Kineosporia succinea: one gene and its partner. Each later gene encodes a partner of the first gene's protein in a complex. Links are inferred from orthologs where the notes say so. Each region holds a gene or a part of one and is shown in the gene's direction. Other genes may lie near its edges.

Evidence for each region. The genes of interacting proteins can lie anywhere in the genome.
Region 2: the proteins of J2S57_RS07260 (region 1) and mfd are in contact, whole or in part, in a crystal structure (PDB 4DFC), measured with the Escherichia coli proteins. The link is inferred for Kineosporia succinea from one-to-one orthologs.

The regions. Positions count from the first base shown.
Region 1 is NZ_JAUSQZ010000001.1:1,626,927-1,630,462, reverse strand. What follows is about bases 100-3,180. They hold J2S57_RS07260 (ATP-binding cassette domain-containing protein), read left to right. Parts: upstream 100-482; coding sequence 483-2,879; downstream 2,880-3,180. Other genes in these bases: J2S57_RS07255 (hypothetical protein), read right to left, coding at 2,992-3,180; J2S57_RS07265 (acyltransferase), read left to right, coding at 100-341. Outside these bases: more of J2S57_RS07265, read left to right, coding at 1-99; more of J2S57_RS07255, read right to left, coding at 3,181-3,536. UniProt on the Escherichia coli protein: The UvrABC repair system catalyzes the recognition and processing of DNA lesions. UvrA is an ATPase and a DNA-binding protein. A damage recognition complex composed of 2 UvrA and 2 UvrB subunits scans DNA for abnormalities.
Region 2 is NZ_JAUSQZ010000001.1:1,514,368-1,518,966, reverse strand. Bases 104-4,247 are described here. They hold mfd (transcription-repair coupling factor), read left to right. Parts: upstream 104-438; coding sequence 439-4,047; downstream 4,048-4,247. Other genes in these bases: J2S57_RS06770 (SurA N-terminal domain-containing protein), read left to right, coding at 4,165-4,247. In the rest of the region: J2S57_RS06780 (IS701 family transposase), read right to left, coding at 1-60; more of J2S57_RS06770, read left to right, coding at 4,248-4,599. UniProt on the Escherichia coli protein: Couples transcription and DNA repair by recognizing RNA polymerase (RNAP) stalled at DNA lesions. Mediates ATP-dependent release of RNAP and its truncated transcript from the DNA, and recruitment of nucleotide excision repair machinery to the damaged site.

The DNA.
Region 1 (3,536 bases):
TGTTCTCGTTCTCCGTCGAGATCCGCACCACCGACACCCACGCGATCTACGACATCGACAGCGGCAACCGCATCAACCCCGACAAGCCCATCCTGATCGGCGACCACGTCTGGCTCGGCAAACAGGCCATCGTGCTGAAGGGCGCCTCGATCGGTTCGGGCAGCGTGGCCGGGGCCCGCGCGATCGTCTCGGGCAAGGTGCCGCCGCTGTCCGTGGTGGCCGGTGTGCCCGCCCGGGTGGTGCGCAGCAACGTGGTCTGGACCCGCCGTATCGGTCAGGGGCGGCTCGACCTCGACCCGAAGGCGATGCAGGTCGTCGAGGCAGTCCGCGCCACCGTGTGACGGTGGCCGGCGTGCGCTGATCAGGAATCGAGAAGTACGGGACGGCGGGGGCCGCTAGCGTCGTGGCGTGATCGAACCGGTGCGCTTCGTCATGGCACCATGCCAGGGACCGGCGCCCCGTCCCCGACCTCTGGAGACCCGATGAGCAAGGCCGCCCCGCAGCCGCCCGTTGACGAGCCCACCGGTGAACACGTCGCCGACAGCCACGAGATCATCCGGGTGCTCGGCGCCCGGCAGAACAATCTCAAGGACGTCAGTGTCGAGCTGCCCAAGCGCCGCCTGACGGTCTTCACCGGGGTCTCCGGCTCGGGCAAGAGCTCGCTGGTGTTCGGCACCATCGCAGCCGAGTCGCAGCGCCTGATCAACGAGACCTACTCCAGTTTCGTGCAGGGCTTCATGCCGTCGCTCGCGCGCCCCGACGTCGACGTGCTCGAGGGCCTGACCACGGCGATCATCGTCGACCAGCAGCGCATGGGCGCCGACCCGCGTTCCACCGTGGGTACCGCGACCGACGCCCACGCCATGCTCCGCATCCTGTTCAGCCGGCTGGGCAAGCCCTACATCGGCGGGCCCGGCGCGTTCTCGTTCAACGTGGCCTCGGCCTCGGGCAGCGGGGCGATCACCGTCGAGCGCGGGGCGGCCACCCGGGCCGTGAAGGCCGAGTACACCCGGGTGGGCGGCATGTGCCCGCGCTGCGAGGGCCGCGGCTCGGTCAACGACATCGACCTGTCCCAGCTGTACAACGAAGACCAGTCGCTGAACGAGAACCCTTTCACCATACCGGGTTACAGCATGGAGGGCTGGTACGGCCGGATCTTCATCGGCAGCGGCTACTTCGACCCGGACAAGCCGATCAAGAGGTACACCAAGCGCGAGCTGCACGACCTGCTCTACAAGGAGCCGACCAAGATCAAGGTCGACGGCATCAACATCACCTACGAGGGGCTGGTGCCGAAGATCCAGAAGTCGATGCTCTCGAAGGACGTCGACTCGCTGCAGCCGCACGTGCGCGCCTTCGTGGAGCGCGCCGTCACGTTCACGACCTGCCCGGAGTGTGACGGCACCCGGCTGGCCGAGGGTGCGCGCTCGGTGAAGATCAAGGGCATCAGCATCGCCGACGCCGCGCAGATGCAGATCAGCGACCTGGCTCAGTGGGTCTCCGGATTGAGAGAACCCAGCGTGGCCCCGCTGCTCGGCAAGCTCAGCCACACCCTGGACTCGTTCGTCGAGATCGGCCTCGGCTACCTCAGCCTCGACCGGCCCGCGGGCACCCTGTCGGGCGGTGAGTCGCAGCGCACCAAGATGATTCGTCACCTCGGCAGCGCGCTCACCGACGTCACCTACGTCTTCGACGAGCCCACGATCGGCCTGCACCCGCACGACATCCAGCGCATGAACCAGCTGCTGCTCGAGCTGCGCGACAAGGGCAACACCGTGCTCGTGGTCGAGCACAAGCCTGAGGCCATCGCGATCGCCGACCACGTGGTGGATCTCGGCCCGCGCGCCGGCACCGGCGGTGGGCAGGTCGTCTACGAGGGGACGGTCGGGGGCCTGCGCTCCAGCGGCACCCTCACGGGCAAGCACCTCGACGACCGGTCGCAGCTGAAGCCGTCGGTGCGAGAGGCCGCGGAGGTGCTGCAGATCCGGGGCGCCGAGGCCAACAACCTCAAGTCGGTGGACGTCGACATCCCCCTGGGTGTCCTGGTGGTGGTCACCGGGGTGGCCGGCTCGGGCAAGAGCTCGCTGATCCACGGTTCGGTGGCCCCTCTGGACGACGTGGTCGCCATCGACCAGAGCTCGATCCGCGGGTCGCGGCGCAGCAACCCGGCCACCTACACCGGGCTGCTGGAGCCCATCCGCAAGGCCTTCGCCAAGGCCAACGGCGTCAAACCCGCTCTGTTCAGCCCCAACTCGGAGGGCGCCTGCCCGGTCTGCAACGGCAACGGGGTGATCTACACCGACCTGGCGATGATGGCCGGCGTCGCCACCCCGTGCGAGGAGTGCGAGGGCCGCCGGTTCCAGGCCTCGGTGCTGGAGTACAAGTTCGGCGGCAAGGACATCAGCGAGGTGCTGTCGATGCCGGTGGCCGAGGCCGAGGCGTTCTTCGAGTCGGGCGAGGCGAAACTGCCCGCCGCACACAAGATCCTCGACCGGATGGAAGACGTCGGCCTGGGCTACCTCACCCTCGGCCAGCCGCTCACCACCCTGTCGGGCGGTGAGCGGCAGCGTCTGAAACTGGCCACGCACATGGGGGAGAAGGGGGGCGTCTACATCCTCGACGAGCCCACCACCGGCCTGCACCTGGCCGACGTCGAGCAGCTCCTGGGCCTGCTCGACCGCCTCGTCGACTCGGGCAAGTCGGTGATCGTCATCGAACACCACCAGGCCGTGATGGCGCACGCCGACTGGGTCATCGATCTGGGGCCGGGCGCCGGTCACGACGGCGGGCACATCGTCTTCGAGGGCACCCCGGCCGATCTGGTCGCCGACGGTTCGACCCTGACCGGTCAGCACCTGGCCGCCTACGTCGGCGCCTGATCCGCAAGGCCCGGCGCGTGGTGCGAAGGCTCAGTGCCGACTCGCAGATCCCGGGGCGCGGATCCGGTGCGTGGTGCGAGTGCCCGGTGCGGGTGCTCGGTGAGGCACCGGATCAGGGATCTTCGTGCCCGGCCCGGTTCAGCACGGCGACCGCCTGGTCGTAGATGTTGCCGTGGTCGGCCCGGGCTCGTCGCACCAGTTCCTGGTACCCCTCTTCCGGCGTGAGGCCCCGTTCCAGCAGAAAGCCGATGGCCTGATTGATGGTGCGCAGCCGATCGGTGGCCGGAATCGCGTCCCCGGCGCCGTCGGGCTCGGGCAGGTGGGCCGCCGCATCGAGGTCCTGGTCGATCACGAGCCGGTCGAGTTTCGCGGTGGGCCCGGCGAAACCGTCGAGGAACAGCGAGGCCAGGTGGCTGTACTCACCGGGTGCGTCGGCGAGAAAGATGACGCTGTGCACGTGCTGGTCAGGGCCGGCGGTGGTGATCTGGGCCCGCAGTGACGAGCGCGCGGTGGTGGCCCCGGACCGCAGGCGGTCGTCAAGGGCGTAGAAGGGTGGCTCCTGGTTGAGAGTGATGATGACGGCCACGCAGGACGAGCTGGACGACGCCGCCGAACGCACGAGATCACGGAACAACACGAGAAGGTCAGCACCGCTGA
Region 2 (4,599 bases), 110 kb from region 1 along the record:
ATTGTGTGCGATCCGATCGTAGACGACCTTCAGTGATCTCTCGTACGCGGGATCGTGCACGTGCCCCCTCCACAGATGCCCAGCGTCGTTCTCCCGCGAGTTACCCCGCGGGAATCGACCCGCCGGAATCCCGGCCCCGTGCCGGTGTGCGTTTCCGGATCCGGATCATTTTATGAGTCGGCCGGATTTGCGCCAGATCCCAGAAATTCTCCTTGCCACCACAGTGCGGTGTCGAACGCATATCTATGCCCTCCAGGTGTCGCCTAAATCCGCGTTCGGGCTGATGGCCTGCGGAAATCACCCCGGGTGGCACTTCGGCGCCCATCACGCCCCCGACCGGAATTCGCCGTAAGCTGACAACGGCCCGGACTGCTCGTGCAGTCCGGCGCGTTGTGCTGTTCGAAAATCGCCCCACATCCCCGCCGTAGCCCCGGAGCCATGAGCCTCACCGGAATCCTCGACCTGCTCGCCGCCGACCGCGCCGTGAACGATGTTCTGCGGATCGCCCGGGAGGGCGGCGAGCCCCTGCTCGACCTCACCGGCCCGCCCGGCCTGCGCGCACCCCTGGTCGCCGCGCTGGCCGGCGACGCGCCCGCGGGGGCCGCCCGCCCGGTCCTGGCGGTGACCGCCACCGGCCGGGAGGCCGAAGACCTGGCCGCGGCCCTGCGCTGTTTCCTGCCCGAGCACACCGTGGCCGAGTTCGGGGCCTGGGAGACGCTGCCGCACGAGCGTCTGAGCCCGCGCAGCGACACCGTGGGCCGCCGGATCGCGGTGCTGCGCCGCCTCGCCCACCCGGAGACCGACGAGCACGGCCCGGTGCGGGTCGTCGTCGCCCCGGTGCGGGCGGTGCTGCAGCCCGTGGTGGCCGGTCTCGGCGACCTCGAGCCGGTGGCCCTGCACCAGGGCCAGGAGGCCGAGCTCACCGACGTCGTGGAGCGCCTCGCCGCCGCGGCCTACAGCCGCACCGACCTGGTCGAGCGGCGCGGCGAGTTCGCCGTGCGCGGCGGCATCCTCGACGTCTTCCCGCCCACCGAGGAGCATCCGCTGCGGGTGGAGTTCTGGGGCGACGAGGTCGAGGAGATCCGTTACTTCGCGGTGGCCGACCAGCGCTCGCTGCAGGTCGCCGAGAGCGGGCTGTGGGCCCCGCCGTGCCGGGAACTGCTGCTGACCGACTCGGTGAAGCTGAAGGCGGCCGATCTCGCCGAGCGCCTGCCCGGCGTGGCCGACCTGCTCGGCAAGGTCGCGGCCGGCGTCGCCGTCGAGGGCATGGAGTCGCTGACCCCGGTGCTGGTCGACGCGATGGAGTCGGTGCTCGACGTGCTGCCGGAGGGCACCCACGTGGTGCTGGCCGACCCCGAGCGCATCCGGGCCCGGGCCCACGACCTGGTCGCCACCAGCGAGGAGTTCCTGCAGGCGAGCTGGCTGAGCGCGGCCGCGGGCAGCGCGGTGCCGGTCGACCTGGAGCCGGTCCTGGGCACCGGCTCGTTCTGGACGCTGGCCGACGTGCGCGCCCACGCCCTCAAGCAGGGCCTGCCCTGGTGGACGATCTCGCCGTTCGGCCTGGACGAGACCGGGCAGGCGGCGCACGACGAGGGTGACGAGGGCGCGGTCGTCCTGGTGCCCGAGATCAACGCCCCCGAGCCGTACCGCGGCGACCGGGAGCGGGCCATCGCGGACATCGGCCGCTGGCTGCACGACGGCTGGCGGGTCGCCGTGATCACCGAGGGCGGCGGCCTGGCCCGGCGCGTGGTCGAGATGCTGACCGAGGCCGACCTGGCCGCGGTGACGGTCGAATCGCTGGACGAGCCTCCCGCGCCCTCGGTCGCCGCGGTCGGGACCGGCCGTCTGGGGCAGGGTTTCATCGCCCCGGCGCAGCAGTTCGCGGTGCTCACCGAGACCGACCTGACCGGTGGGTCGGCGCCCGGCACCACCACCAAGGACATGCGCCGCATGCCCGCGCGGCGCAAGAACGTCGTCGACCCGATGCAGCTCACCACCGGCGACAACGTGGTGCACGAGCAGCACGGCGTGGGCAAGTTCGTGGAGCTGGTGCAGCGCACGGTCGGCGGGGCCACCCGCGAGTACCTGGTGATCGAGTACGCGCCGAGCAAGCGGGGCCAGCCGGGCGACCGGCTGTTCGTGCCCACCGACGCGCTCGACCAGGTCACCCGCTACGTGGGCGGCGAGCAGCCGACGCTGAACAAGCTCGGCGGCACCGACTGGGCCAAGACCAAGGGCCGGGCCCGCAAGGCGGTCAAGCAGATCGCCGGCGAGCTGATCCAGCTCTACTCGGCGCGGATGGCCACGAGCGGCCACGCGTTCGGGCCCGACACGCCCTGGCAGCGCGAGCTGGAAGACGCCTTCGCCTACGTGGAGACGCCCGACCAGCTGGTCACCATCGACGAGGTCAAGCAGGACATGGAGAAGACGGTCCCGATGGACCGGCTGATCTGTGGTGACGTCGGCTACGGCAAGACCGAGATCGCGGTGCGGGCGGCGTTCAAGGCGGTGCAGGACGGCAAGCAGGTGGCCGTGCTGGTGCCGACCACGCTGCTCGTGCAGCAGCACCTCGACACCTTCGTCGAGCGGTACGTGAACTTCCCGGTGAACGTGAAGGGCCTGTCCCGGTTCTCGAGCGAGGCCGAGGCCCGCGCGGTCAAGGAGGGCATCACCGACGGCTCGGTCGACGTGGTCATCGGTACCCACCGGCTGCTCACCGGCGAGATCACGTTCAAGGACCTGGGCCTGGTGGTGATCGACGAGGAGCAGCGCTTCGGCGTCGAGCACAAGGAGCGCCTGAAGCAGCTGCGCACCAACGTCGACGTGCTGGCGATGAGCGCCACGCCGATCCCGCGCACACTCGAGCTGGCCGTCACCGGAATCCGTGAGATGTCCACGCTGGCCACGCCTCCCGAGGAGCGGCACCCGGTGCTGACCTTCGTGGGGGGTTACGACGAGCGGCAGATCTCGGCCGCCATCCGGCGTGAGCTGCTGCGTGAGGGGCAGGTCTTCTTCATCCACAACCGGGTGGAGTCGATCGACCGCACCGCCGCGCGGCTGCACGAGCTGGTGCCCGAGGCCCGCATCGCCACCGCCCACGGCAAGATGGGTGAGCACCAGCTCGAGCAGGTGATGGTCGACTTCTGGGAGAAGCGCTTCGACGTGCTGGTCTGCACGACCATCATCGAGACCGGCCTGGACATCTCCAACGCCAACACGCTGATCCTGGAACGCGCCGACATGATGGGCCTTTCGCAGCTGCACCAGCTGCGCGGCCGGGTCGGCCGAGGGCGGGAGCGGGCCTACGCCTACTTCCTCTACCCGAGCGAGAAGCCCCTCACCGAAACGGCTCTCGACCGTCTGCAGACCATCGCGGCGAACACCGACCTGGGCGCCGGTATGCGCGTCGCGATGAAAGACCTGGAGATCCGCGGCGCCGGTAACCTTCTCGGCGGTGAGCAGTCCGGGCACATCGCGGGCGTCGGGTTCGACCTCTACATCCGGCTGGTCGGCGAGGCCGTGGCCGAGTTCCGCGGTGAGAACGAGCAGGAGCACCAGGAGGTCAAGATCGACCTCCCGGTCGACGCGCACCTGCCCACGGCCTACCTGCCCGACGAGCGGCTGCGTCTGGAGGCCTACCGCAAGCTGGCCGAGGTCTCGTCCGACGAGGCGCTGGACGCCGTGAAGGCCGAGCTGGTCGACCGTTACGGCCCACTGCCCGACGTGGTCACGAACCTGCTCGAGGTCGCCCGGCTGCGGATCCTGGCCCGGCAGGCGGGGCTCTCGGAGATCACGACGATGGGCAAGGCGATCCGGTTCGGCCCGATCGACCTGCCCGACTCGGCCCGCATGCGGCTGCACCGGCTCTACCCGGGCACGCAGGACAAGCCCGCCACCAAGACGGTGCTGGTGCCGGGCCCGACGACGGCCCGCATCGGTGGCCGGCCGCTGCGTGACGTGGCGGTGCTGACCTGGGCGCGCGAGTTCATCGAGTCGGTGCTGCTGAACTCGGTGAGGGCGGCGGCGACGGTGGGCACCAAGCGCTGAACCACTGATCAACTGATGGCGGACGCGTCGGGGCACCGACGCGTCCGCCATCGGGTTTTGTTGTGAAGGTCACCCTTACCCTCCAGTGGCTCGTGCGTGAGCGGTAGCATCCCGAGCGTGATTGCGACCCGGCGCCGGGTGGGCGCTCTAGTGGCTGGTGTTCTTGCTCTGACGCTCGCGGGCTGCGGCAGCAGCCAGGCCGGGGCGGCCGCGGTCATCGGTGACCGCCGGATCCCCGTCTCCGACGTGCAAGACGGATTCAGCGACGTGGTGCCGCTGGTCGGGCAGGACGCCCAGATCACCCAGGCCCAGATCCTGAACCTGCTGATCCTCGAGCCGTACCTGAGCCAGGCCGCGGCCTCGCTGGGGCGCGGGGTCTCGGACGCCGACGCGAAGCTCGACATCGGTGCCTCGGGCGTGGTGAAGGCCGAGGACGTGAGCGAGGCCGGCCTCGAGGTGTGGAAGGCGAACATGGCCAACACCGCCCTGCAGACCGACCGCAGCGCCGACGACATCACCACGTCGTACAAGGCGATCGAGGCCGAGATGAAG